Regions from separate parts of the Streptomyces sp. NPDC014006 genome, predicted to be linked through region 1. Evidence: riboswitches for the same ligand, from Rfam matches in the RefSeq annotation. Region 1 holds a riboswitch; each other region holds the start of a gene.
The links. A riboswitch is a leader RNA that binds a small molecule or an ion and turns the genes downstream of it on or off. The one in region 1 is predicted to bind cyclic di-AMP.
Positions count from the first base shown of each region.

Region 1 (4,399 bases):
GACGGCCAAGTGACCGAGCTCGCCACGATGGACTTCCACCCCCAGCCCCAGGCGGGCGAGGCCAGGCCGTGGGCGTTTCCGGCCCCCGAGCGCGGCACGCTCGACAACGGCCTGACGGTGCTGCGCTGCCACCGCCCCGGCCAGCAGGTCGTCGCCGTCGAGGTGCTCCTGGCCGCGCCCCTGGACGCCGAGCCCGCCGGCCTGGACGGCGTCGCCACGATCATGGCGCGCGCCTTCTCCGAGGGCACGGACAAGCATTCCGCCGAGGAGTTCGCCGCCGAGCTGGAGCGCGCCGGCGCCACCCTCGACGCGCACGCCGACCACCCGGGCGTCCGCCTCAGCCTGGAGGTGCCCGCCTCCCGGCTGGCCAAGGGCCTCGGCCTGCTCGCCGACGCCCTCAGGGCGCCCGCCTTCGCCGACAGCGAGATCGAACGGCTGGTGCGCAACCGCCTCGACGAGATCCCGCACGAGCTGGCCAGCCCGGCCCGCCGCGCCGCCAAGGAGATGTCCAAGGAGCTCTTCCCGGCGGACTCCCGCATGTCGCGCCCGCGTCAGGGCACCGAGGAGACGGTCGCAGCCGTCGACGCGGCCGCCGTACGCGCCTTCTACGAGCGGCATGTGCGCCCCGCCACCGCGACCGCGGTGGTCGTCGGCGATCTGACCGGTCTCGACCTCGACGACCTCCTCGGTGACACCGTGGGCGCCTGGACGGGTTCGCGCACCGAGCCGCGTCCCGTGCCGGCGGTGACCGCTGACGACACCGGCCGCGTCGTCATCGTGGACCGCCCCGGCGCCGTCCAGACGCAGCTGCTCATCGGCCGGATCGGCCCCGACCGGCACGACCGTGTGTGGCCCGCCCAGGTGCTCGGCACGTACTGCCTGGGCGGCACCCTCACCTCCCGCCTGGACCGCGTCCTGCGCGAGGAGAAGGGCTACACCTACGGTGTGCGCGCCTTCAGCCAGGTGCTGCGCTCCGCCCCCGACGGCACGGGCGCGGCGATGCTCGCCATCAGCGGTTCCGTGGACACGCCGAACACCGGTCCGGCGCTGCACGACCTCTTCACGGTGCTGCGCACCCTGGCGGCGGACGGCCTGACCGACGCCGAGCGCGACGTCGCCGTGCAGAACCTCGTCGGGGTGGCACCGCTGAAGTACGAGACCGCGGCCGCCGTCGCGGGCACGCTCGCCGACCAGGTCGAGCAGCATCTGCCCGACGACTACCAGGCGACGCTGTACCGGCAGCTCGCCGCGACCGGCACCGTGGAGGCCACGGCGGCGGTCGTGAACGCCTTCCCGGTGAACCGTCTGGTGACCGTACTGGTCGGTGACGCGGCGCAGATCAAGGAGCCCGTCGAGGCCCTCGGGATCGGCGACGTCACGGTGGTGAGCGCGGAGTAGCCGCACGCGTGCGGGGCCCTGGTGTCTGACGGAGCACCAGGGCCCTTGCCGTATCCCCGGGTCTGTTTGTGATTGAAGGCGCCGCATCCCACATATGCCCGAATTGGGGCGGAGGTTGCCTTTCTGGCCTGTGGGATGCGCTACAAAACTCCTGTTTCGTTTGAGGATTGAAGGCCGATCACCGTAGCTTCGTCCGGGCTGTCCGTCAGGCATAGCGCCGCACCCGCGGCACCGGACAGTCATCGCCGAGTCCCCGTACGGCGCGAGCCAGGGGAGCCGGGGACCCACACGTCCCTGGGGTGAATCGGGTGCCCGCGAGGGTGCTCGTAGGAGACCTTCCTGCTCCGAACCCGTCAGCTAACCCGGTAGGCGAGAGGGAAGGAAAGGACAAGCCACCACATGGCGTTCGTCAGCGCCACCGGGAAGCACCGTCGTCCCAGCCGGATGAAGCGCACCACCGCGCAGGCCGCCGGAATCGCCGCGCTCACCACCACCGGCGTCATCGGCACCCTCGCGGCCCCCGCCCTCGCCGCCGACACCTCCGCCGAGCAGACCGGTCTGCTCCCCGTGATCAGCGTCGACGACTCGCTCGCCGCCCAGATCGACGCCCAGGCGGAGGCCCAGAAGCAGGCCGCCGAGCAGAAGGCCATCGAGGAGGCCGCGCGCGAGGCCGCCGCCGAGCGCGCCCACGAGGCCAAGGAGCGCGCCGCCCGTGAGGCCGAGCGCAAGCGCCTGACCACCTTCGTGGCCCCGATCGCGCACTCCTACGTCTCCACCGGTTACCAGGCCAGCAGCTCCCTGTGGTCCTCCGGCCACCACACCGGCATCGACTTCCACGCCGCCACCGGCACCACCGTGCACGCGGTGGGCTACGGCACCGTCGTCGAGACCGGCTGGGGCGGCGCCTACGGCAACCAGATCGTCATCCGCATGCACGACGGCACGTACACCCAGTACGGGCACCTGTCGTCGATCGATGTCGTGGTCGGCCAGCAGGTCGTCGCCGGCCAGCAGATCGGTCTGTCCGGCGCGACCGGCAACGTCACCGGCCCGCACCTGCACTTCGAGGCGCGCACCAGCCCCGAGTACGGCTCCGACATGGACCCGATCGCCTATCTGCGCGCGCACGGCGTGAACGTCTGACACCCGAGCACGGCACCCACTCGGGGAAGCCCCGGCGCATCGCGCCGGGGCTTTCTCCGTTTTCCGGCTCTTCGTCCCCGCCTCTTCATACCCGCCTCTTCGTCCCGGAGAACCCCGGCGAGGTGACCAAAAAATATCCATGGAATCCGGCCTGCCGTCGGAAATTCGGCCCCCTTGGAATAGAGTCACGGAACACGCGTCCATCGTCGGCGTTTCACGGGGCTCAAGGCGGAGGTCGGACATGCGTATTCCGGCGCACTCGGTGTGCACGGCGATCCGGGACGACATCGTCGCCGGTGTCCATGAGCGCGGCAGCCGGCTCACCGAGGAACTCCTCGCGCGCCGGTACGGCGTCTCCCGGGTGCCCGTGCGGGAGGCGTTGCGCACCCTGGAGGCCGAGGGCTTCGTCGTGACGCGACGGCACGCGGGCGCGTGCGTGGCCGAGCCCACCGAGCAGGAAGCGGCCGACCTGCTGGAGATGCGGATGCTGCTGGAGCCGCTCGGTGTGGCGCGGGCCGCCCAGCGGCGCACCGAGGCGCATCTGAAGGTGCTGCGCGGCCTGGTGCGGCTCGGTCAGGACCGGGCCAGGCACGGCACCGGCGACGACTTGCGCTCCCTGGGCGGCTGGTTCCACGAGACGCTCGTCCAGGCGTGCGGCAGCCAGGCGCTGACCGCCACACTCACTCAGCTGCGCCACAAGATCGCCTGGATGTACGCCGTGGAGCCGTCGGCCGACCCCGTCAGGTCCTGGGCCGAGCACGGTGCGATCGCGGACGCGGTGGCGCGTGGCGACGGGGAACGCGCGCGTGCGGTCGCCGCCCTGCACACCGAGCGTTCCACCGCCGCGTATCGGCTGCGCTTCTTCGGCGGCGACCGACCCGAGCGTGTGAGAAGTTCGCAACACCCCGTAAACACGTCGGGCCTACGGCATTAACACGAGCGCCGTATACAAAGAGAGGGATATGCGCGCCCACTGAAAGGGATGCCCTTTTCATGGGCTGGCCTTTTACCTCGTGCCGTCAATTTCCGTCCGCGTCGCCTCATGGTGGACGGGAAAAGCGAAGCCGCGCCGGCCCTGAAAGGCCGACGCGGCTTCTTTATGCGTGACTCGGACGGTCAGGCGTGACTCAGACGGTCTCGGGGAGCTCCTCGAGACCCTCGGAGACCAGCTTCGCCAGACGGTCCAGGGCGGCGTCCGCGCCCTCGGCGTCGGAGGCGAGGACGATCTCCTCGCCGCCCTGGGCGCCCAGGCCGAGGACGGCCAGCATGGAGGCCGCGTTGACCGGGGTGCCGCCGGCCTTGGCGATCGTCACCGGGACGCCTGCGGCCGTGGCGGCTCGGACGAAGATGGAGGCGGGGCGGGCATGGAGGCCCTCGGCCCAGCCGACGTTGACGCGGCGCTCAGCCATGTGTTGCTGCCCTTCAGTTTCTCAGGGTTGTCTAGACCAGTTTCCCATATGGTGAAGCATGCCCGGAGAGGTCTGCGACCCCCTCCGGACGCGATCACCGGGCCGCGGCCTCGACCCGGCATCCGTCCTCCACAGAGTGCCCCGCGCCGTTGTCGTACGCGAGCCGTACTCTGGGCCCCATGCAGAGCGCGTCGGACAGGCAGGAGTACCCCGCCCACTGGGAGGCCGACGTGGTGCTGCGCGACGGCGGCACCGCGCGGATCCGTCCCATCACCGTCGATGACGCGGACCGCTTGGTCAGCTTCTACGAGCAGGTGTCGGACGAGTCGAAGTACTACCGCTTCTTCGCGCCCTACCCGCGTCTGTCCGCGAAGGACGTCCACCGCTTCACACACCACGACTTTGTGGACAGGGTGGGACTCGCGGCCACGATCGGCGGCGAGTTCATC
Region 1 is NZ_JBICAJ010000011.1:232,174-236,572, reverse strand. It holds gene ACF1GV_RS32325 (M16 family metallopeptidase) at 1-13, shown strand, start outside; gene ACF1GV_RS32320 (M16 family metallopeptidase) at 10-1,398, shown strand; cyclic di-AMP (ydaO/yuaA leader) riboswitch at 1,632-1,785, shown strand; gene ACF1GV_RS32315 (M23 family metallopeptidase) at 1,798-2,541, shown strand; gene ACF1GV_RS32310 (GntR family transcriptional regulator) at 2,783-3,475, shown strand; gene ACF1GV_RS32305 (HPr family phosphocarrier protein) at 3,669-3,950, opposite strand; gene ACF1GV_RS32300 (GNAT family N-acetyltransferase) at 4,130-4,399, shown strand, end outside.

Region 2 (4,399 bases), on a different contig from region 1:
GGAGGAGATGATCGAGATCGCGCCCAGGTCGTGCAGAACGTCCTCGGCGCCGATGGTGGAGGGCCGGATCCGGGACTCGGCGAACGCCAGGTCCTCCGGGACGGCCGGGTTGAGGTGGTGACAGACCATCAGCATGTCGAGGTGCTCCTCGACGGTGTTGACGGTGAACGGCCGGGTCGGGTTGGTCGAGCTGGGCAGCACGTGCGGCTCGGAGACGACCGTCATGATGTCCGGTGCGTGCCCGCCGCCCGCACCCTCGGTGTGGTACGAGTGGATGCCGCGCCCGGCGATCGCGGCGAGCGTGTCGCCGACGAAACCGGCCTCGTTGAGGGTGTCGGTGTGGATGGCGACCTGCACGCCGGTCATGTCCGCCACGGTCAGCGCGGCGTCGATGACGGCCGGGGTCGCGCCCCAGTCCTCGTGGATCTTCAGGCCCGCGGCTCCGCCGCGGATCTGGGACAGCATCGCCTCGTGCGAGACGGTGTTGCCCTTGCCGAGGAAGCCGACGTTGACGGGGTAGGCCTCCATCGCCTCGAACATCCGGGCGAGGTGCCAGGGTCCGGGCGTGACGGTGGTCGCCTTGGAGCCCTCGGCGGGTCCGGTGCCACCGCCGACGAGGGTGGTGATGCCGGAGGCGAGGGCCTCGTCGGCGACCTGGGGGCAGATGAAGTGCACGTGCGCGTCGATGGCGCCGGCGGTCAGGATACGCCCGTTGCCCGCGATGACCTCGGTCTCGGGGCCGAGTACGAGGTCGGGGTGGACGCCGTCCATGGTGTCGGGGTTGCCGGCCTTGCCGATGCCGGTGACGCGGCCGTCGCGGATGCCGACGTCGGCCTTGATCACACCCCAGTGGTCGACGATGACGACGCCGGTGATCACGGTGTCGGGGGTGCCGTCCGCGCGGGTCGCCCGGGACTGGCCCATGGACTCGCGGATGACCTTGCCGCCGCCGAAGACGGCCTCGTCGCCGGAGCGTCCGGGGCCGCCCGAGCGGTCCTCCTCGATCTCGATCAGCAGGTCGGTGTCGGCGAGCCGGATGCGGTCGCCGGTGGTCGGGCCGAACAGGTCGGCGTAGGCGCCGCGGGAGATCTCAGGCATCGAGGGCACCTCCGACCTGGCCGCGCAGGCCGGACACCACGCGGGCACCGGCGAGGGGGACGAGTTCGACGTCGGCCGGCAGACCCGGCTCGAAGCGCACGGCGGTGCCGGCGGCGACGTTCAGCCGCTTGCCGTGGGCGGCGGCACGGTCGAACTCCAGGCCGGGGTTGGCCTCGGCGAAGTGGTAGTGGGAGCCGACCTGGACGGGACGGTCGGCGGCGTTGAGGACGGTCAGCCGGGTGACCTCGAGCCCTTCGTTGCACACGACGGGGTCCTCGGCGAAGAGGATCTCTCCGGGAATCATGGCGGGTCCCCCGTCAGATGATCGGCTCGTGGACGGTGACGAGCTTGGTCCCGTCCGGGAAGGTGGCCTCGACCTGTACGTCGTGGATCATCTCGGCGACGCCTTCCATGACGTCGTCCCGGGTGAGCAGCTTGCGTCCGGTGGCCATCAGCTCGGCGACGGTGCGGCCGTCCCGGGCGCCCTCGAGGATGTGGGAGGTGATGAGGGCGACCGCTTCGGGGTGGTTGAGCTTGAGGCCGCGGGCCCGGCGCCTGTCGGCCACATCGGCCGCCACATGGATGAGCAGTCTCTCCTGCTCGTGCGGGGTCAGTTGCACGTCCCACCTCACAGTCCTTGCTCCGGACCGTGCGGGGTCCGGCTGCCGCAGCCACCGCGACGGGACAGGTGTAACACACAGACAAATTTCCCGACCGCGCTCAATTGCGGGCAGAAAAGCCCCTGGTGGCATGGGTCGGGAGGCTAGCCCGCCAGAGTTTCAACGACGTTAACCAGCCTTTGATGATCACATGACCGGCGGTAGACCGTCCCCATACCCGACGAGGACCGCCGGGTCAGTGGGCGCCCTGCCGAGACGGACTGACCGTCTGCTCCTGCGCGGACCCCTCCGCCTCCCGCAGCTCCTCGAGTCGCTCCAGACCCCCGGCCTTCCGCCACTGCCCGCCCACACCCAAGCAGAGCGTGAGTTGATCGACCGTTATCTGGAGGTCGTCGACCTGCTCGGCGGATCAATTCGGCCTGCCCCGCGACACCTACCGGGGACTGCGTGCCGCGCGGGCGCTCGTCGCCGAGGCGGTGGCGCTGCGCGCCGTGCTGACGCTGATGCACCAGCGCACCGTGCCGCCACGGGACGGGAGTTGAGTATGCCCCGAGCTGAGTTCAAACCGACCGAACGACGTACCCACTGTCGGCCTATCCGCACGCCTTTTTTTCGGGGGGTCCGAGTTGCGCAAGAGGCGGGGCGAGAGGGCGGAATGAAGGGTTCCGCCGCTGGTCCGGGGCTCGCCGGACAAGTGGACTCCCCATCGAACACAGGGGTAACCACCCGAACGGGTGAGTGGTGAGGAACACCACAAATACCCGGTTCCGTTGGGATTTTCGGACAGTTGTGGGCCAAGATCCCTGACTGACGACAAGCCCCCGCCACAACGGCGGGGCGATCCGGGCGGACGCCGAGTCCTGCCGCCGCCCGGATGACCGGTCGACAGGAGTGGATCGGCAGGAGTGGAGGACCCAAGCACGACGGGTCGCCGGAACGGTCATGCCACGACCGGACCGAGCTGCCCTTGGGGTGAAGCCGCGTCAGCGGCCGGGCTACTTCGCCAGCCCGAATCCGACAGGTCATCCTTCACAGGCGGCTGACGAAGGGTTGCGCATGACTGCGCTCAATCGTGTCCCGTCGCTCATGGCCCGGGCCGGAACGGCTTCCGCCCTGACCATCGCCGCGTTGGGCGGCTCGATCGTGGTCCCGGGCCTCGCCTCGGAGGCCGCCGCCGCGACGCCGGCGACCAAGGCGCTGCAGATCGCCGCGTCCAAGAAGGGCGCGCCGTACCAGTGGGGCGCCACCGGGCCGCGCCGGTTCGACTGCTCGGGACTCACGCTGTACTCGTTCAAGAAGGCCGGCAAGAAGCTGCCGCGTACGGCCGCCCAGCAGTACAACAGGACGCGCCACATCCCGGCCCGCAGCCGTAAGGCCGGAGACCTGGTGTTCTTCCACTCGGGGTCGAACGTCTACCACGTCGGCATCTACGCCGGGAAGAACAAGATCTGGCACGCCCCGAGGACGGGTGACGTGGTGCGCCTGCAGAAGATCTGGACCAGGAGTGTCTGGTACGGCCGGGTGAGCTGACCGGCCGGCCCTCCTCGGTCGTGCCGTCCGCCGACGCGCCGTGGCTCAGCCGAGGAGGGCCGGCAGCGGCTCCCAGCCGTGCTCAGCGCGTTCCTGCCGCCCCGCCGGACGTCGACGACAGCCGCCCGGCGGGGGGTCCATAGGGCCGATGTGACGTGCCGTCGGCTCAGCAGGGATGTGGCTTCGGTTCCGCCTGGCCCGGCGAGGGGACCGGCTCCGGGGGGAGCGCCCAGGGCAGCTCGATGGCGACCGTCTTGCCGCCCTCGCGGGTGGGGCGGACGCGGAGTCTGCCGCCGCACTCGGCGGCCAGCCAGCGGATGATGACCATGCCGCGGCCGTTGTCCTGCTGGACGGCCGCCGGCAGCCGCTTGGGGAAGCGGGGGTGACTGTCGGTGACGCCGATCCGCAGCAGTTCGTCGCGGTCGAGCACGACGTCCACCGTGAACGTCGGGGATTGCCCGAACGTGTGCTGAACGGAGTTCGTGGCCAGTTCGGAGACGATCAACCGGATGCTGTCCGCCAGCTCCGCGTCCGACGGCAGACCCCATTCCGCCAGGGTGCCGGCCACGAAGCCGCGGGCCGCGGACACCGAGGCGGGATCGCTCGGCAGAGTGATGGATGCTTCCAGGTGGTCTGCCATGGCGACGTCGTCCCTTTCCCACGGGACCGCAGTCCGGCACGGAGCCGGTGGTTCGAGTACGGTCCCGGACTGGTGCTTCGCCGCCAGACTGCCATCACCGCACCGCTCCCGGAGGCGATCCACCGAGTTATGCATATATCTGTCGCTCGAAGCGGTGAACTCTGCCACGGCGGACCGTGTCCGGGCGGCTCGGACGGAGTAAGGAGGGGCGCATGCAGCATGGTCCCGCGGTGCGCCGCCGGAAGCTGGGCGCCGAACTGCGCGCGCTGCGCGCCCGGGCGGGACTCACCAGCGGGGAGGCGGCCCGGCTGGTGGGCTGGCACCAGTCGAAAGTCAGCCGGATCGAGACCGGCTCGAGTGGCGCGAAACCGTCCGACGTGCGCTTACTGCTGGACGCGTACGGCGTCGACGACGACGAACTGCGTGACCTGCTGCTGGTGCTGGCGGGCTCCCAGGTCGGCGGCCGGGAGCACTGGTGGCATGCCTACCGCGGGGTGCTGCCCCCCACGTA
Region 2 is NZ_JBICAJ010000005.1:460,086-464,484, forward strand. It holds gene ACF1GV_RS20325 (urease subunit alpha) at 1-1,098, opposite strand, end outside; gene ACF1GV_RS20330 (urease subunit beta) at 1,091-1,402, opposite strand; gene ACF1GV_RS20335 (urease subunit gamma) at 1,416-1,718, opposite strand; partial or broken gene ACF1GV_RS20340 (hypothetical protein) at 1,993-2,233, shown strand; cyclic di-AMP (ydaO/yuaA leader) riboswitch at 2,560-2,771, shown strand; gene ACF1GV_RS20345 (C40 family peptidase) at 2,775-3,248, shown strand; gene ACF1GV_RS20350 (ATP-binding protein) at 3,415-3,888, opposite strand; gene ACF1GV_RS20355 (helix-turn-helix domain-containing protein) at 4,101-4,399, shown strand, end outside.
Region 2: it holds a riboswitch for cyclic di-AMP, as region 1 does, so the genes downstream of both, ACF1GV_RS20345 (C40 family peptidase) here and ACF1GV_RS32315 (M23 family metallopeptidase) in region 1, are expected to answer to the same signal.

Region 3 (4,399 bases), on a different contig from region 1:
TGGACGACGCGCACAGCGGCAACGGGCTGATGTGGGACTTCGGCAAGACGCTGATCAAGCAGGCCGTGACGAACCGGTAGCGGCACACGGCGGGCCGGGCCGGGCCGGGTGGGTGAGCCGCGCGGGCAGTGGCAGACTTTGCCTCTGAGGCAACAAATTTGCCACAGAGGCAAGCCTGCGGCTGAATGGGGACATGAGTTCCTCCGAGTCCCCTGCGGAACCGGCCGGCGGCCTGCCCGCGGTGGCCCCGCAGCTGCGGTCCCTGCGCCGCCGCGCCGGCCTCACCCTGGAGGCCGCCGCCCGCGCCGCCGGACTCTCCCCGGCCCATCTGTCCCGCCTGGAGACCGGGCAGCGCCAGCCCTCGCTGCCGATGCTGCTCGCGCTGGCCCGTATCTACGGTACGACCGTCTCGGAGCTGCTCGGCGAGAGCGTCGCCGAGCGGGACGCCGTGGTGCGCGGCTCCGACATGGAGCCGACGGCGGCCGGCGGCTGGACGTACCGGCAGGCCGGCGCGCCGGGCCGCGGTATGCAGGCCCTGCGGGTGCAGGTGCCCTATGGCGCGCAGGGTGACATCGTGCGCGTACACCCCGGCGAGGAGTGGCTGTACGTCCTGACCGGACGGCTCAGGCTGCGCCTGGGGGACACCACCCACCGGCTCGGCCCGGGGGACAGCGCGCACTTCGACTCCATGACCCCGCACCGGATCGCCGCCGACGACCCCGCCGGTCTGGAGCTGCTGTTCGTCCACACCCTGCTGCAGAGCCCCACGGCCACGCTGTGCCTGGGGCCCGCCCACCCTGGAGAGGCGCGATGAGCAACGTCGAGGAGAAGTTCCCCCGGACCCTGTGGATCCGGCTCATCATCTACATCGCCGTCGGCCATGTCCTGGCCGGCTTCGTCTGGCTGCTGTTCGAGCTGGGCGCCCGGCAGTAGGCCCCTCGGCGGGCACGGCGGGCACGGCCGGCCGCGCGGTCGCTTCCGCAGCTCAGTCGAGCAGGCGTGCCCGCAGCCGCTCCCGGGTCTCGGGGGTGAGCCGCAGTCCCTGCTCCAGGTAGGCGTCGACGCCGCCCCAGGTCTCCTCGATGGTCTCCAGCGCCGCAGTGAGGTACTCGGCGCGCGCGTCGAAGAGCGGGCTGAGCAGCTCCATCACCTCGGGCGTGTAGGCCGACTCGGCCGAGCCGCTGCGGCGCACCTTGTAGCGGCGGTGCTTCTCGTTGGACTTCAGGTAGTCCTCGACGATGGCGTCCTTCTCCACGCCCAGGGCGAGCAGGGTGACCGCTATCGACAGGCCCGCGCGGTCCTTGCCCGCGGCGCAGTGCATCAGGGCCGGGACGTTGTCCTCGGCGAGCGCGTGCAGCACCCGGGAGTGCTCGGCGGTGCGCTCCTTGATGATCGTGCGGTAGGAGGCGATCATCCGGTTCGCTCCCTTGCCGTCGGCGAGGATGCCGCGCAGCTGCTCGAGATCGCCGTCGCGCACCATCTTCCAGAACTCGGCGCCGTCCGCCGGGTCCGACAGCGGCAGATTGACGTTGCGCACGCCCGGCAGCTCGACGTCCGGCCCCTCCAGCGTCTGGTCGGCCGCGTTGCGGAAGTCGAAGATCGTGTGCAGCCCCAGGGTGGCGAGGTACGCCGCGTCCTCGGGCGTCGCGTGAGCGAGGTGGCCGCTGCGGAACAGCACGCCGTGCCGCACCCGCCGACCGTCGATCGTGGGAAGTCCGCCCACGTCTCGGAAGTTGCGCACTCCGGCCAGCTCGGGTTCGGTCGACGGCACCTGCTGCGTCACGAAGGGCTCCTCCCGCTCGTACCCGCCGACGCGGCTCGAATGGCCGACGGGCTGCCCTTCGACGATACGACATGGATTCCCGGGGCAACCGGTTGCACCGGCCTCCCGACCGAGGTGTACGAATGGGCTGGTAATCCCTCGGCGTCACATCTGGGCTTTCTGCCCGAATTGGCCTCTTGTTCCCAACTCGCGTGGAAATAGGGGTCACTGGAAGGTGAGCGCGTGAGGAGCGTCATAACCGTGACCGTCCGTCGTACGTCATGTCCACGTAATGGCGGTGGATTTGCTGGTGAATTGACGAGCTGACAGCAGATCGAATTCACGCAGTGTGACGGCGGATTCCCTCATTGGATCACGATAAACGCCCGTTCACGCAACCTCCTGCTTGTCCCTGTGCGTCCTGCTCGCTTACGTTCCCACCGAATCCGGACGGACGCCGAATCCTGCCGCCGTCCGGCGCACCGCACCCACCCACCCGACGCACGGCAGGAGCGGGGGACCCACAGGTACGACCGCCTGTTCCGGTTCCCGGAACGGCTATGGGGTGAAGCCGCACCCAGCGGCCGGGCATCTCCAGCCCGAACCCGACAGCTCACCTCGCAGGCGCCGGAGAGGAAAAGCGCCATGCCCGCAAAGGGTAAGCACCGTCGTCCGAAGACCCAGCGTCTCGCCCGCACTCTCGCCGTCGTCGGCACCGGTGGCGCCGCGCTCGCGCTGCCGCTCATGGGCGCCGCCGGAGCGCACGCCGCCACGCCGCAGAGCGCCGCCCAGTCGGTGTCCGCCAAGGCCGTCCAGAGCCTGCCGTCCGCCGAGAAGAAGGCGACGCGGTCCGGGGTGCGCCTCTACACCGTCAAGTCCGGCGACTACCTGTCGAAGATCGCCGACGAGCAGCATGTCGCCGGCGGCTGGAAGAAGCTGTACGAGGACAACCGTGAGGTCGTCGGCAGCGACCCGTCGCTCATCCACCCCGGTCTGAAGCTGACCCTCGGCAAGAAGGCCGCCGTGGCGCACAAGGCCGCCCCGTCGCACAAGAGCGAGGCGCCCGCGCACAAGTCCGCCGCCAAGCCCGCGAAGGCCGCCGAGCCCGCCCGGTCGACGAGCACCGCCGCCGGCTTCACCCTCCCGGTCAGCGGCGCCACCATCGGCACCGCCTACCACACCGCCGGCAGCATGTGGGCCAGCGGCTACCACACCGGCGTCGACTTCGTCGTCCCGACCGGCACCACCGTCAAGGCCGTCGGCGCGGGCACCGTCGTCTCCGCCGGCTGGGGCGGCGCCTACGGCAACCAGGTCGTCATCAAGCTGAACGACGGCTACTACGCCCAGTACGCCCACCTGTCCCAGCTCTCCGTCTCGGCCGGCCAGACCGTGACCGCGGGCCAGCAGCTCGGCCTGTCCGGCGCGACCGGCAACGTGACCGGCCCGCACCTGCACTTCGAGATCCGCACCACGCCGGACTACGGCTCCGACGTGGACCCGGTCGCCTACCTGCGCGCCCACGGCGTCACCGTCGGCTGACCCCGCGCCGCCCCGGCGGCCACCCGTCTGACACGCCACCAAGGCCGGACCCCGATCCACGGGCGTCCGGCCTTCGGTGTGTCCGGCCCCTCGATGTGTCCGGACCGGCCGGGGTTTTCCGGCCGGAGCGCTTATTCCCGACACGGCCGGACATGTGGAGTGGCTTATCTCACCGCCCGTCAACCCTTGCCTACGGTCGCGTAAGTCACATTCGAGGGTGAATCATGGACTGCTGTGGCAGACGATTCGAAGAGTGACAGCAGAGCAGTGATCGGGTCGTACGTGGCGGTGGGGGACAGCTTCACCGAGGGCGTCGGTGATCCCGGCCCCGACGGGCAGTTCGTGGGCTGGGCCGACCGTTTCGCCGTACTCCTCGCCGACCGGCGACCCGAAGGCGACTTCACCTACACGAACCTCGCAGTACGCGGCAGACTCCTCGACCAGATCGTGGACGAGCAGGTCCCGCGGGCCGTCGAACTCGCCCCCGACCTCGTGTCGTTCTGCGCCGGCGGCAACGACATCATCCGGCCCGGCACCGACCCCGACGAGGTCGCCGAGCGGTTCGAGAGGGCGGTCGCGCAGCTCGCCGCGGCGGCCGGCACGGTCATGGTGACGACCGGCTTCGACACCCGGGGCGTCCCGCTGCTCAAGCATCTGCGCGGCAAGATCGCCACGTACAACGGGCACGTCCGGGCCATCGCCGACCGCTACGGCTGCCCGGTACTCGACCTGTGGTCGCTGAAGTCCGTTCAGGACCGCCGCGCCTGGGACGACGACCGGCTGCACCTGTCGCCCGAGGGGCACACGCGCGTGGCGCTGCGGGCCGGCCAGGCGCTCGGCCTGAGGATCCCGGCCGACCCCGAGCAGCCCTGGCCGCCGCTGCCGCCGCGCGGCACGCTCGAGGTCCGGCGCGACGACGTGCACTGGGCGCGCGAGTACCTGGTGCCGTGGATCGGCCGGCGGCTGCGCGGCGAGTCCTCCGGCGACCATGTGACCGCCAAGGGCACCCTGTCACCGGACGACATCAAGATGCGGATCGCTGCGGTCGCCTGAACCGCGCGGCGAGGGGCGGGCCGCGGCGGCACCGCCCCTCGGCCC
Region 3 is NZ_JBICAJ010000002.1:195,152-199,550, reverse strand. It holds gene ACF1GV_RS07385 (aspartate aminotransferase family protein) at 1-80, shown strand, start outside; gene ACF1GV_RS07380 (helix-turn-helix domain-containing protein) at 194-814, shown strand; gene ACF1GV_RS07375 (DUF6126 family protein) at 811-933, shown strand; gene ACF1GV_RS07370 (tyrosine-protein phosphatase) at 986-1,783, opposite strand; cyclic di-AMP (ydaO/yuaA leader) riboswitch at 2,249-2,402, shown strand; gene ACF1GV_RS07365 (peptidoglycan DD-metalloendopeptidase family protein) at 2,408-3,301, shown strand; gene ACF1GV_RS07360 (SGNH/GDSL hydrolase family protein) at 3,569-4,354, shown strand.
Region 3: it holds a riboswitch for cyclic di-AMP, as region 1 does, so the genes downstream of both, ACF1GV_RS07365 (peptidoglycan DD-metalloendopeptidase family protein) here and ACF1GV_RS32315 (M23 family metallopeptidase) in region 1, are expected to answer to the same signal.